Chitinimonas arctica: one gene and its partner. Each later gene encodes a partner of the first gene's protein in a complex. Links are inferred from orthologs where the notes say so. Each region holds a gene or a part of one and is shown in the gene's direction. Other genes may lie near its edges.

Region 1 (7,938 bases):
AGAAGATTCTGCGGGCCTGAGCGGCACCGAGACGCCCCGACACCGCGCTGGCGCTAGACCTGCGCTCCAGACATGAATGGCAAAGCTCCAGAGATGAATGGCCAACGACAACCCCGCCCAGCTCTTGAAATGCACCCGCCTCGCCCATATCATTAGCACTCGTTAGCAGTGAGTGCTAACAGCGAACATCGATTTCCTGATTTTTGCCTGTTACGGCATTGCAGATAATCCCCCAAAGGAGCAGACCCTATGAAGATTCGTCCCCTGCACGACCGCGTCGTGATCAAGCGTGTTGAAGCCGAAGAAAAGACCGCCTCGGGCATCGTTCTGCCTGGCAACGCAGCCGAGAAGCCGGACATGGGCGAAGTGGTATCCGTGGGTACCGGCAAGCTGCTGGACAATGGTTCGGTGCGCGCCCTGCAGGTCAAGGCCGGCGACAAGGTGATCTTCGGCAAGTACAGCGGCCAGACCGTGAAGGTCGATGGCAACGAACTGCTGGTGATGCGCGAAGAAGACATCATGGGCGTGGTCGAAGCCTGATCGCCTGCGCGATCGAGTAAACGGATATCCCTGAGCGGCCCTTCCCACGAGGAAGCGCGGCGCCTGGCGCCCCGGCCGCATGGCAACGAATTTGGAGAGTAAGAACATGGCTGCAAAAGAAGTGAAGTTCGGCGACAGCGCTCGCGCGAAAATGGTTATCGGCGTGAACATCCTGGCCGATGCCGTCAAGGTGACCCTGGGCCCTAAAGGCCGTAACGTCGTGCTGGAGCGTTCCTACGGTTCGCCCACCATCACCAAGGACGGTGTGTCGGTCGCCAAGGAAATCGAGCTGAAGGACAAGTTCGAGAACATGGGCGCGCAGATGGTGAAGGAAGTGGCTTCCAAGACTTCCGATATCGCCGGCGACGGCACCACCACCGCCACCGTGCTGGCACAAGCCATCGTGCTGGAAGGCATGAAGTTCGTTGCCGCCGGCATGAACCCGATGGATCTGAAGCGCGGCATCGACAAGGCCGTGATCGCCCTGGTCGGCGAACTGAAGAACATCTCCAAGCCTTGCACCACCTCGAAGGAAATCGCCCAGGTCGGTTCGATCTCGGCTAACTCCGACGCCAGCATCGGCGACATCATCGCCACCGCGATGGACAAGGTTGGCAAGGAAGGCGTGATTACCGTCGAAGACGGCAACAGTCTGGAAAACTCGCTGGATACCGTGGAAGGTATGCAGTTCGACCGCGGCTACCTGAGCCCGTACTTCATCAACAACCCGGAAAAGCAGATCGCTTCGCTGGACAACCCCTTCGTGCTGCTGTTCGACAAGAAGATCAGCAATATCCGCGACCTGCTGCCGGTACTGGAGCAAGTGGCCAAGGCTGGCCGTCCGCTGCTGATCATCGCCGAAGATGTCGAAGGCGAAGCCCTGGCTACCCTGGTGGTCAACAATATCCGCGGCATCCTGAAGACCGTCGCCGTCAAGGCGCCTGGCTTCGGTGACCGTCGCAAGGCCATGCTGGAAGATATCGCCATCCTGACCGGCGGTACCGTGATCGCCGAAGAAATCGGCCTGACCCTGGAAAAGGCCAGCCTGGCCGATCTGGGCCAAGCCAAGCGCGTCGAAATCGGCAAGGAAAACACCACCATCATCGACGGCGCCGGCAAGGCCGAAGCGATCCAGGCGCGTGTTGGCATGATCAACAAGCTGGCCGAAGAATCGACCAGCGACTACGACCGCGAAAAGCTGCAGGAACGTAAGGCCAAGCTGGCCGGCGGCGTGGCCCTGATCAAGGTTGGCGCAGCCACCGAAGTCGAAATGAAGGAAAAGAAGGCACGCGTGGAAGATGCACTGCACGCTACCCGCGCCGCCGTGGAAGAAGGCATCGTGGCCGGTGGCGGCGTTGCCCTGCTGCGCGCCCGTTCGGCCATCGCCGACCTGAAGGGTATCAACCCAGACCAGGACGCCGGTATCAAGATCGTGCTGCGCGCCATCGAAGCTCCGCTGCGCCAGATCGTCCAGAACGCCGGCGACGAGCCAAGCGTGGTGGTTGCCAAGGTGCTGGAAGGCAAGGGTAACTTCGGTTACAACGCCGGTACCGGCGAGTACGGCGACATGGTGGAAATGGGCGTGCTGGACCCAACCAAGGTGACCCGTTCGGCGCTGCAACACGCCGCTTCGATCGCCGGCCTGATGCTGACCACCGATTGCATGGTGGCCGAGCTGCCGAAGGAAGACGGCCCGATGGGCGGCGGTGGCATGGGCGGTATGGGTGGCATGGGCGGTATGGACATGTAATGTCCGTTTAGCCTTGCGCTATCGAGAAAAACCCCGCTACTGCGGGGTTTTTCTTTGCCCGCTTACGGGATAAAATGCCGTTGGTATAGCCATCTCGTCCGCTTGTCAGGCAAGATTCCCTTCCTCCCGGGGGAGCTGTTACCTTCCAGCTCAACGAATCCTGCCACCCGACCGGCGCATGCGCCCCGTGGCAGGCAAGAGTATCCCCGTAAGCGCCGAAGCGCGGCCAGGGACAGATCAGGGCAAATGCATGGCATGGGCCATAGGTATTCAGACAAGGAGCCGGTAATGAAAAAGAATCAGTTCAAAATAAAGGCGCTATATGCGGGGGTCTGCATGGCCATGGCCAGCCAGGTCGCCCACGCCGCCGCCAGCCCGTATCCAGCACTACCGCCCACCCTGTCCTCGGCGGTTACGCCCAATATCATGCTGCTGATCGATAACTCGGCCAGTATGTTGCAAGTCGCAGCAGATCCATCTCCGTTTACGCGCGGGGATCTCTGCCCGGACCCCAACAACAACTGGTCCTCATGCATCAATAATAATACCGGTGGCTGGCGCACTACAATGGATAGCCCTACGCTCACTCCCAATAACAAAATGAACGTTGCCAAGGGCGTGGCTAAGGAATTGATCAGACTAAACCAATCCCTGCGCTGGGGGATTGCCTCGTTCCACGTAGCCAACCCCAATACCATAGGCGGCAGCGAACGTGGTGAAGCTGGCATTATCGTTTCGAACATCCTGCAAGCCGATCAAACCACGGGGGGCGTATCCAATAAGACCATATTGGATAATGCCATCGATAGCTTACGCGGTAGAACCGCCACGCCGTTGGGTGAAGCCTTGCTGGAGGTCACCCGCTATTTTGAGGGCAAAACGTCCTACACCAACAAACCCATCCCCGGCGGCGGCACGACCTATACCAGCCCCATTCAGTACCGCTGCCAAAAGAACTTCACCATCGTATTGACCGACGGCGACTCGACCAACGACGACAGGCTGCCTGGCAGCCCCAATGCTGCGATTTCGTACACCAGATGGAATTCCGCGGGCTCGCAGGAAACCAAGAGTTTCTCCGTCTGCACCGGTGTCAGCGCGAATTGCCCAGCAAGCTTGGAAGGCCAGACCACGACTCCGGGCTTCGGCTCCTCTACGGGTCGCTTCCGCGCGCTGCGTGACGTGGCGAAATACGCCAACGACCTGGATATGAAGCCGGGCTCAGGAAACGACGCCGATGGCAAACCGTACGATGACCCGAAATTCCCTAACCAGAATATGCAGACCTATACGGTGGGTTTCGGGGTGGATAATGACGTTCTGCCCGCAGCTGCCCAGGTCGGCGCCGGGAAATACTATACCGCCCTCGGCCAAGCGGAACTGACCAGCGCCCTGAGCAACGCCGTGTCCAGTATCATGGCAGCCTCCTCGAATGCCGGCGGGGTGGCGGTGCTGTCCGACTTTGCCCAAGCCGATAACTATGTTTACCAGCCCGTTTTCAGCCCCGATGGCTGGTATGGCGAGCTGCGCCGCTATAAATTGCTGCCTGACGGCAAATTCGATTTCACCTCCTTGCTGGAAGCGAATGCGGTGCTGAAGCCGCGTGCCGCAAGCTCTCGCCTTATTTATTCCGCCAAGACGGATGCAAGCTCGACCACGGCTTTTGTCTTTAACGACACGGCAGGGCTCAGCGCCATGACGGCCGCCCAGAAAGCCTTCCTGGGCGCCACGACACCAGAACAACAAAATGTCATCAATTCGCTGCGCGGCACCAATGTCACCAATTTCCGAGACCGGACCAACAATAAGCTGGGCGATATCATCGACGCCCAACCGGTGGTGGTAAGCGTCCCGTTCGGCTACTCCAACGATAGTACCTACACCACCTTCAAGACTACCCAGGCCAACCGTGGCATGGTATTCATCGGCTCGAATGACGGCATGCTGCATGGTTTCAATAAAAACAATATGGAGGAAGTGCTCGGCTACATTCCTTCCTCGGTTTACCCCAACCTCAAGCCCATTACCGACAAAGACTACGGCAACCCCTCTGCGCCGCACGTACACGCTGTGAATGGTCCGTTGCGGCAGGGTGATGTCAAAATCAGCGGCGCCTGGAAAACCTTGCTGGTCGGCGGCCTGGGCCAGGGCGGGCAAGGCTATTATGCGCTTGACGTGACCACGCAACTCCCGTCCCCCTCCGCGCCGAACCCCGGCTCAATACCGGCCCCGACTCCCGCCACCACGGTAAAATGGGAATGGAGTGAAGCCAAGGATAAATCGGTCGGGTATTCCTTCCCCAACTCCATTATCTATAATGTGCGCATGGGGTCCGGTAGCGTCACGCCCGCCGTTGTCCTGACCAATGGTTATGAAAGTGGCTTCGATAACTCAACCGACCCCGCATACGACGACACGGCCAATAGTTCCGCGCTATTTATTCTCAACGCCAATACGGGCGCGCTGATCAAGAAGATCGCCTTGCCCGCCACCAGCACCGGCCTATCGGCGCCGGCCGGGGTGGACTTTGGTCAGGATGGCGTGCTTGACTATGTCTACGCTGGCGACGTCAATGGCAATATGTGGCGCTTCGACCTGACCTCGGCCGACGCTACCGGCTTCAAGGTGGCAACCAACCCCATCTTTACCGCCAAGAAGGGCACTACCGCCCAGCCCATCATCATGCGACCGGCCATCCTACCCGTAAACTATGCCGACGGTGCGCCGCACGGCAATCTGGTCATATTCGGCACAGGCAAGTTGTTGACACCGGCGGATCGGACCGACACCAACGAGCAAACCCTATACGGCATTTTGGACGAGTTGGCAGCCAACCCAACCACGGTCCCCGCAACAAAACTCGTGGAACAAACCATCATGGCTACCGGCTCGGTGGTCGACCCCACCAAGCGCGTAGGCAGTTACCGCCGGGTTTCCGACAATACCTTGGACCTTACCAGCAGAACAGAGCTCAATCTGGGATGGTTCGTCGACCTGACGGACAGTAGCGAGCGGCTGGTCGCATCGCCCATGCTTTACGATGACCGGGTGTTTTTGGGCACGGGCGTGCCTGTGACGGTCGAGAAGTGCGTGGCGGGCGGCAAGGGCTGGATCATGGGGCTGAATCCGATGACCGGCGGCGTGATGAAGACAAAGAGCAACAAACCCTTCTCTTTTGTCGATATCAACAACGACCTAAAATCGACTGACGCCGATATGGTCAACTTCGGCGGCACCAACGCTTATGCCAGTGGCTATGGCCTGGACGGCATTCCCACCGAACTGACCTTTGTTCAGTCGGATCGTGTCATTACCATGCCTACCGTTGCAAATGATGGCAGCACCGCCGGTGGCTCGGTCGCCTTGTACGAAGCCAATTATCAAGCGGTTTATACTGCCAATGCGCCTGCGGGGACACAGGTGGGCCAACCGATACCGCGGCCTGAATCCAAGGACGGCTCCGGCAAGAATTACGACTGTACCGTGGGCACGACCAACTGTCCGCCGACGAATATCCTGAAGGCGCCAGGCGGTGTTCGCGTCGTACCGATCAACTTCCGTCAAATCCCGAGGTAGTAAACCCCCAGGATAGATCCGTCGCTTCGGCCGCGCGGCGCCAACCGTCGCGCGGCCGGCAATACAGCGCTGTAGCAGGATAGAATGTCGGCTTTTTGCGGCATCACGGATGCAGTAACAGGAGCAGCCTTCGGGCCGCTGCCTTATGTAAGGAATGGTGCGCCAGTCGCCCTTATTTAGTCCATTTAGCGGGAAGTACTCCCACCATGACAATAAAGACATACCCATACCGGCCAGGCGGTTTTACCCTTATCGAGGTCTTGATCGTGCTGGCGCTGATCGGGGTCATGACCGCGATCGCCGTCCCGTCCATGGCGCGATACGTGAACAATGCCAAGGTATCCGGCGCCGCCACGGAGATGCTGTACGGCTTGCGGGCAGCGCGTAGCCAGGCCATGGCAACGGGCAATGTCGTTACTTTCTGCGCCGCCAGCGCGGCGAATTCCTCGACTTGCAACACGAGCGGCACTGCCGACTGGGCTAACGGCTGGATCATGTTCTCGACCAAGGGCGGGACCGCATCCGAGGACAAGCGTTCGAATCAAATCAAGGGCATGACGATCACCAGCAGCCAGACCACGGTCAATGCGCTCACCTTTGCCGCCGGTATAGGCTCGACCTCGACGCTTACCTTTACCCTCTGCAAGACCGGCGCCGGTAGCTCGACACCTGGCCGCCAGATTGTCGTCGGTACCAATGGCAAAGCCGTTATCAAAACATATAACACCTGCACCTAGGGAGCCCGAACATGAAGTCGCAACAAGGCAGCTTACTGCTGGAAGCCTTGATTACATTGGCCATATTAAGCATCGGCTTGCTGGGCATCGGGATGCTGCAGGCACGGTCCCTCAACGTCGGCACCGGCAGCTATTACCGCAGCATTGCCTCCGATATCGCCTCGGATCTAGCCGATCGGATCAATAGCAATCGCTCCCCTTTTATAGCCGATAGCGATTCCACCGGCGTCATATCCCCGCCCGAATACGTGATGACATGTACAGGGACAAACACCGACACCCCGTCGTGTGGTGCAGGCACCTCGCAGGCGCAAAAAGATATGATCGCTTTCCACCAAGCAGTGCGGCAGTTACCGGGCGCAACGGGCAGCATCGCCAAGAGCAACAATTCCTACACCATCACTATCACCTGGGTTGACAGCAAGCGAGCCAACACTAGCACCAATACCAACAACAATAGCTTCACTACGCAGTTCGCAGCTCCGGTCTAGGATAAAATCATGTTTGCACAATCTCCAAACAGCCAGCGCGGCTTCAGCCTTATCGAGCTGATGGTGGGTGGTACGGTCGGCATGGTCATGCTGTTCGCGGTTTCGGCGGTTTTTCTCAGCAGCCAGCGAGCATCCCGCCAGCAACGGGCACAATCGGAAATTGCCGAAGAAGGGCGCTACGCGCTGGATACCCTCAAGCGTTTCGTTATGCAGGCCGGCTATCGGCAACCCGACCTCAATATCCCCAGCGCAACCGCCATCTTTCCTCCAGCGCCGCTCAATAGCGAGGCGATAGGATCGACCGGCAGCGATCTGATACTGCGTTTCCAAGGTTATGGCAGCCTGGCCTATGGCTGTGATGGTGCAGCCATCAATCTTGGCACCGGCAACGACTGGAATCAGATGTCCATCGCACTGGATTCCGCCAACAAGAAAATCACCTGCACACCATCATCTGTCGCTACAGGCGGCGCAACTGGCGGAGCCGCCGGCACGGCGGTGGACTTGGTCGGCGGAACGGACTCTGCAGTGAAAGTTACCGCCTTCGAGCTCCAATTCGGCTACGACGATACCACCAACCCCTCCAAATATGACGTGGGTTGCATGTATAGCAGCACCATACAGGGCGATTGCTTGGCCGATAGCTACAAGACGGCCGCCCAGGTAGGCAGCAACTGGAATCGGGTGGTGGCGGTACGGGTTTGCCTCAAGATGGAAACGGTCAAGGACGCATTTGAGGTAAGCACTGCACAGAAAGTACTCAGTTGCACCGACGGTAGTATCGCCTCGCAAAACAGCAAAAAACTGATTCGCACCTTTACCACGACCAGCAGCTTGCGCAATC
Region 2 (2,830 bases), 680 kb from region 1 along the record:
AAACAGCACGGCCGCATGGGTGGCGTGGGCCAGTCGAGGTAGCAAGGTCATGGTATAGGCCGGTTTGCCAAAGAAGCTGGCCCATACGCCGTCGCCGGCTCCGGGCGCCTGGTCGGGCAGGATCACGGTGGCTTCCCGCGATTTGAGCGCTTTCATCAGGATGCGCACACCGGCGGCAGTGGCGGGGGCGGTACGGCCGTTGTCACGCTCGCGTCCGGCTTGCATAAGCGGTTCCAGCCATTTGAGTTTAGGAGGCCGGTACATGGCCGTAAGCGGGTAAGGCAGCCGACTGCTGACGTAGCGGCCGGCGATATCGAAGCCGCCTAGATGAGGCGTGACGAACAAAATGGACTGCTGTGCCGCGATGGCCGCCTCGACATGCTGCCAGCCCTCGCATTGCCGTACCAGTCGGCTGACGGCATCGGCCGGTCTTCCCCACGCTAGTAATAATTCCAGGGCACCCTTGCCATGCTGGCTGATGCTGTCGGCCAGCAAGTAGGTATAATCGGGAAGATTTGCCTGGCGCAGATTGTCCGCCAGCCGCCGCCGATAGTTGCCATCCAGCAGCCAGACCAATACACCGGCGAGGCTGCCTGCGGCATGCAGGAGGAACAAGGGGCAGCGTGCCAGGAGTTTCAATAGTAGGGTCAGCATCTACGTCACAAGTTCATTCGAATCCGCCCATTTTAGCGGGTTTGACCACCCTGCCGCCTAATCGGCGGTTCAGCGACAAGAGGAAAAATCCATGCGCGAGTTTCTGTTCTCTTCCGAGTCGGTTTCGGAAGGCCATCCAGACAAAGTTGCCGATCAAATTTCGGACGCTATCCTCGACGCCGTTCTGGCGCAGGACAAGCACGCCCGTGTGGCGGCCGAGACGTTGGTGAATACCGGGCTGTGTGTGCTGGCTGGCGAGATCACCACTCACGCCAATGTCGATTACATCCAGGTGGCCCGCGAGACCATCAAGAAGATCGGTTACGACAGTTCCGAACTGGGCTTCGACTACAAGGGCTGTGCCGTCCTGGTGGCGTACGACAAGCAGTCGCCCGATATCGCCCAAGGCGTCAATGAAGGCCAGGGCATCGATCTCGACCAGGGAGCCGGCGACCAGGGTTTGATGTTCGGATATGCCTGCGACGAAACCCCCACCCTGATGCCGGCGGCGATCTACCTATCGCATCGCTTGGTTCAGCGCCAGAGCGAATTGCGCAAGGATGGCCGTCTGCCATGGCTGCGACCCGATGCCAAGAGCCAGGTAACCCTGCGCTATGACGCCGATACCGGTCGTCCAATCGGCATCGACACCATTGTGCTGTCCACCCAGCATCATCCGGACATCGATTACAAGGTGCTGCAGGAAGCGGTGATCGAGGACATCATCAAGCCGGTGCTGCCTACCGAGCTGCTCAACGGCGAGATCAAGTATCTGATCAACCCTACCGGCCGCTTTGTGATTGGTGGTCCGCAAGGCGATTGCGGCCTGACCGGCCGCAAGATCATCGTCGATACCTACGGTGGAGCGGCACCGCACGGCGGCGGCGCTTTCAGCGGCAAGGATCCGAGCAAGGTAGACCGCTCGGCCGCCTATATGGGCCGGTACATCGCCAAGAACATCGTGGCAGCCGGCATTGCACGGCAATGCCAGGTTCAGGTGGCTTACGCCATCGGTATCGCCAAACCTGTGTCCATCATGGTCGATACCTGGGATACCGGTAAGATCTCGAATGACCAGATCGTCGAACTGATCCGCCGCCATTTCGATCTGCGCCCCAAGGGTATCGTGCAGACGCTGGACCTGCTGCGGCCGATCTATAGCAAAACAGCCGCCTATGGCCATTTCGGCCGGGAAGAGCCGGAGTTCAGCTGGGAAGCTACCGACAAGGCCGAAGCGCTGCGGGCCGATGCCGGCTTGTAGTCGCGGGATGGGTAGCGGCATCTGACCCAGGTTTTTGGATGCGCGTCGGCTTTCAAGCTGGCGCGCATTCTTTAATTGGCGCCCTGAAGCGTTGGCCGCTAGACCCATTTGTAGAAATCGTTGTACTGCCTGGGCGGCTCGGCATCCAGCTTGCCCTGCGCCAGTTGTTCCATATAGTGGCGCTCATCCCGCCAGGCGCGATAAGCGGTGTTGCAGGCGTAAGTCGATACGAACAGCACGAGCGCCTCGATCCCGGAACAGGTCACGAACAGGATCCGGGTCCAGTCTTCCCAAGGCACGGTGAATGAGAAGACGGCGCATACCAGGCCTGCCGCCAACATAAGCGCAAAACCGATGGTTCGGATGACCGAGCTGCGATAGGTCAGCCGGAGTGCATCCACCAACGGCTCCTTGGCCTTGGCTTGCAATCTGGCGAGATGCGCTTCGGCCTGATCCAGCGTCATGGCAGGCCCGGGCGGGTTATCTTCCAGTTCCTCCAGCCATGCGATGGAGGGGTCCGGCGTTGCGGGATCGCTGTCCGCATGCCACGCGGGGTGGGTCGACACTTCCGGGCTGGAATGGATGGGCGTGACACGCATGATGGGTAGCCCCCTGATAATAAGATATTAATTGCTCACCCTAATCGAACACTTGGCTGGGCGCTTTCGTTTTTTGTACGTTTCTATAAGTTAACGACAATCGAAGGCGTGGTCGGTCGCTGAGGAGCTTTAAAAGTGATATGAAGGGGTTTAGCTTCGTATGTATTTATATGAGGGAGGGGCCACTCCCGCTAGCCATTGTTGGCGAGCGTGATAAGCCTTATAGGCGGATATCGCGGCGGTAAACGCGAGAATGCCGATTGTAGCGATCTCGGCGCCCCGGGTAAGGAAAGGAGCATTATTGAAATGTATCACG

Evidence for each region. The genes of interacting proteins can lie anywhere in the genome.
Region 2: the proteins of groL (region 1) and metK are in contact, whole or in part, in a cryo-EM structure (PDB 8P4O), measured with the Escherichia coli proteins. The link is inferred for Chitinimonas arctica from one-to-one orthologs.

Annotation. Positions count from the first base shown.
Region 1 is NZ_CP041730.1:2,082,418-2,090,355, forward strand. The notes cover bases 1-2,968. They hold groL (chaperonin GroEL), read left to right. Parts: upstream 1-646; coding sequence 647-2,290; downstream 2,291-2,968. Other genes in these bases: groES (co-chaperone GroES), read left to right, coding at 250-540; FNU76_RS09495 (pilus assembly protein), read left to right, coding at 2,579-2,968. In the rest of the region: more of FNU76_RS09495, read left to right, coding at 2,969-5,866; FNU76_RS09500 (GspH/FimT family pseudopilin), read left to right, coding at 6,073-6,603; type IV pilus modification protein PilV, read left to right, coding at 6,615-7,094; FNU76_RS09510 (PilW family protein), read left to right, coding at 7,104-7,938.
Region 2 is NZ_CP041730.1:2,765,698-2,768,527, forward strand. It holds metK (methionine adenosyltransferase), read left to right. Parts: upstream 1-745; coding sequence 746-1,915; downstream 1,916-2,830. Other genes in the region: FNU76_RS12495 (lysophospholipid acyltransferase family protein), read right to left, coding at 1-654; FNU76_RS12505 (hypothetical protein), read right to left, coding at 2,014-2,514; FNU76_RS12510 (hypothetical protein), read right to left, coding at 2,665-2,830. UniProt on the Escherichia coli protein: Catalyzes the formation of S-adenosylmethionine (AdoMet) from methionine and ATP.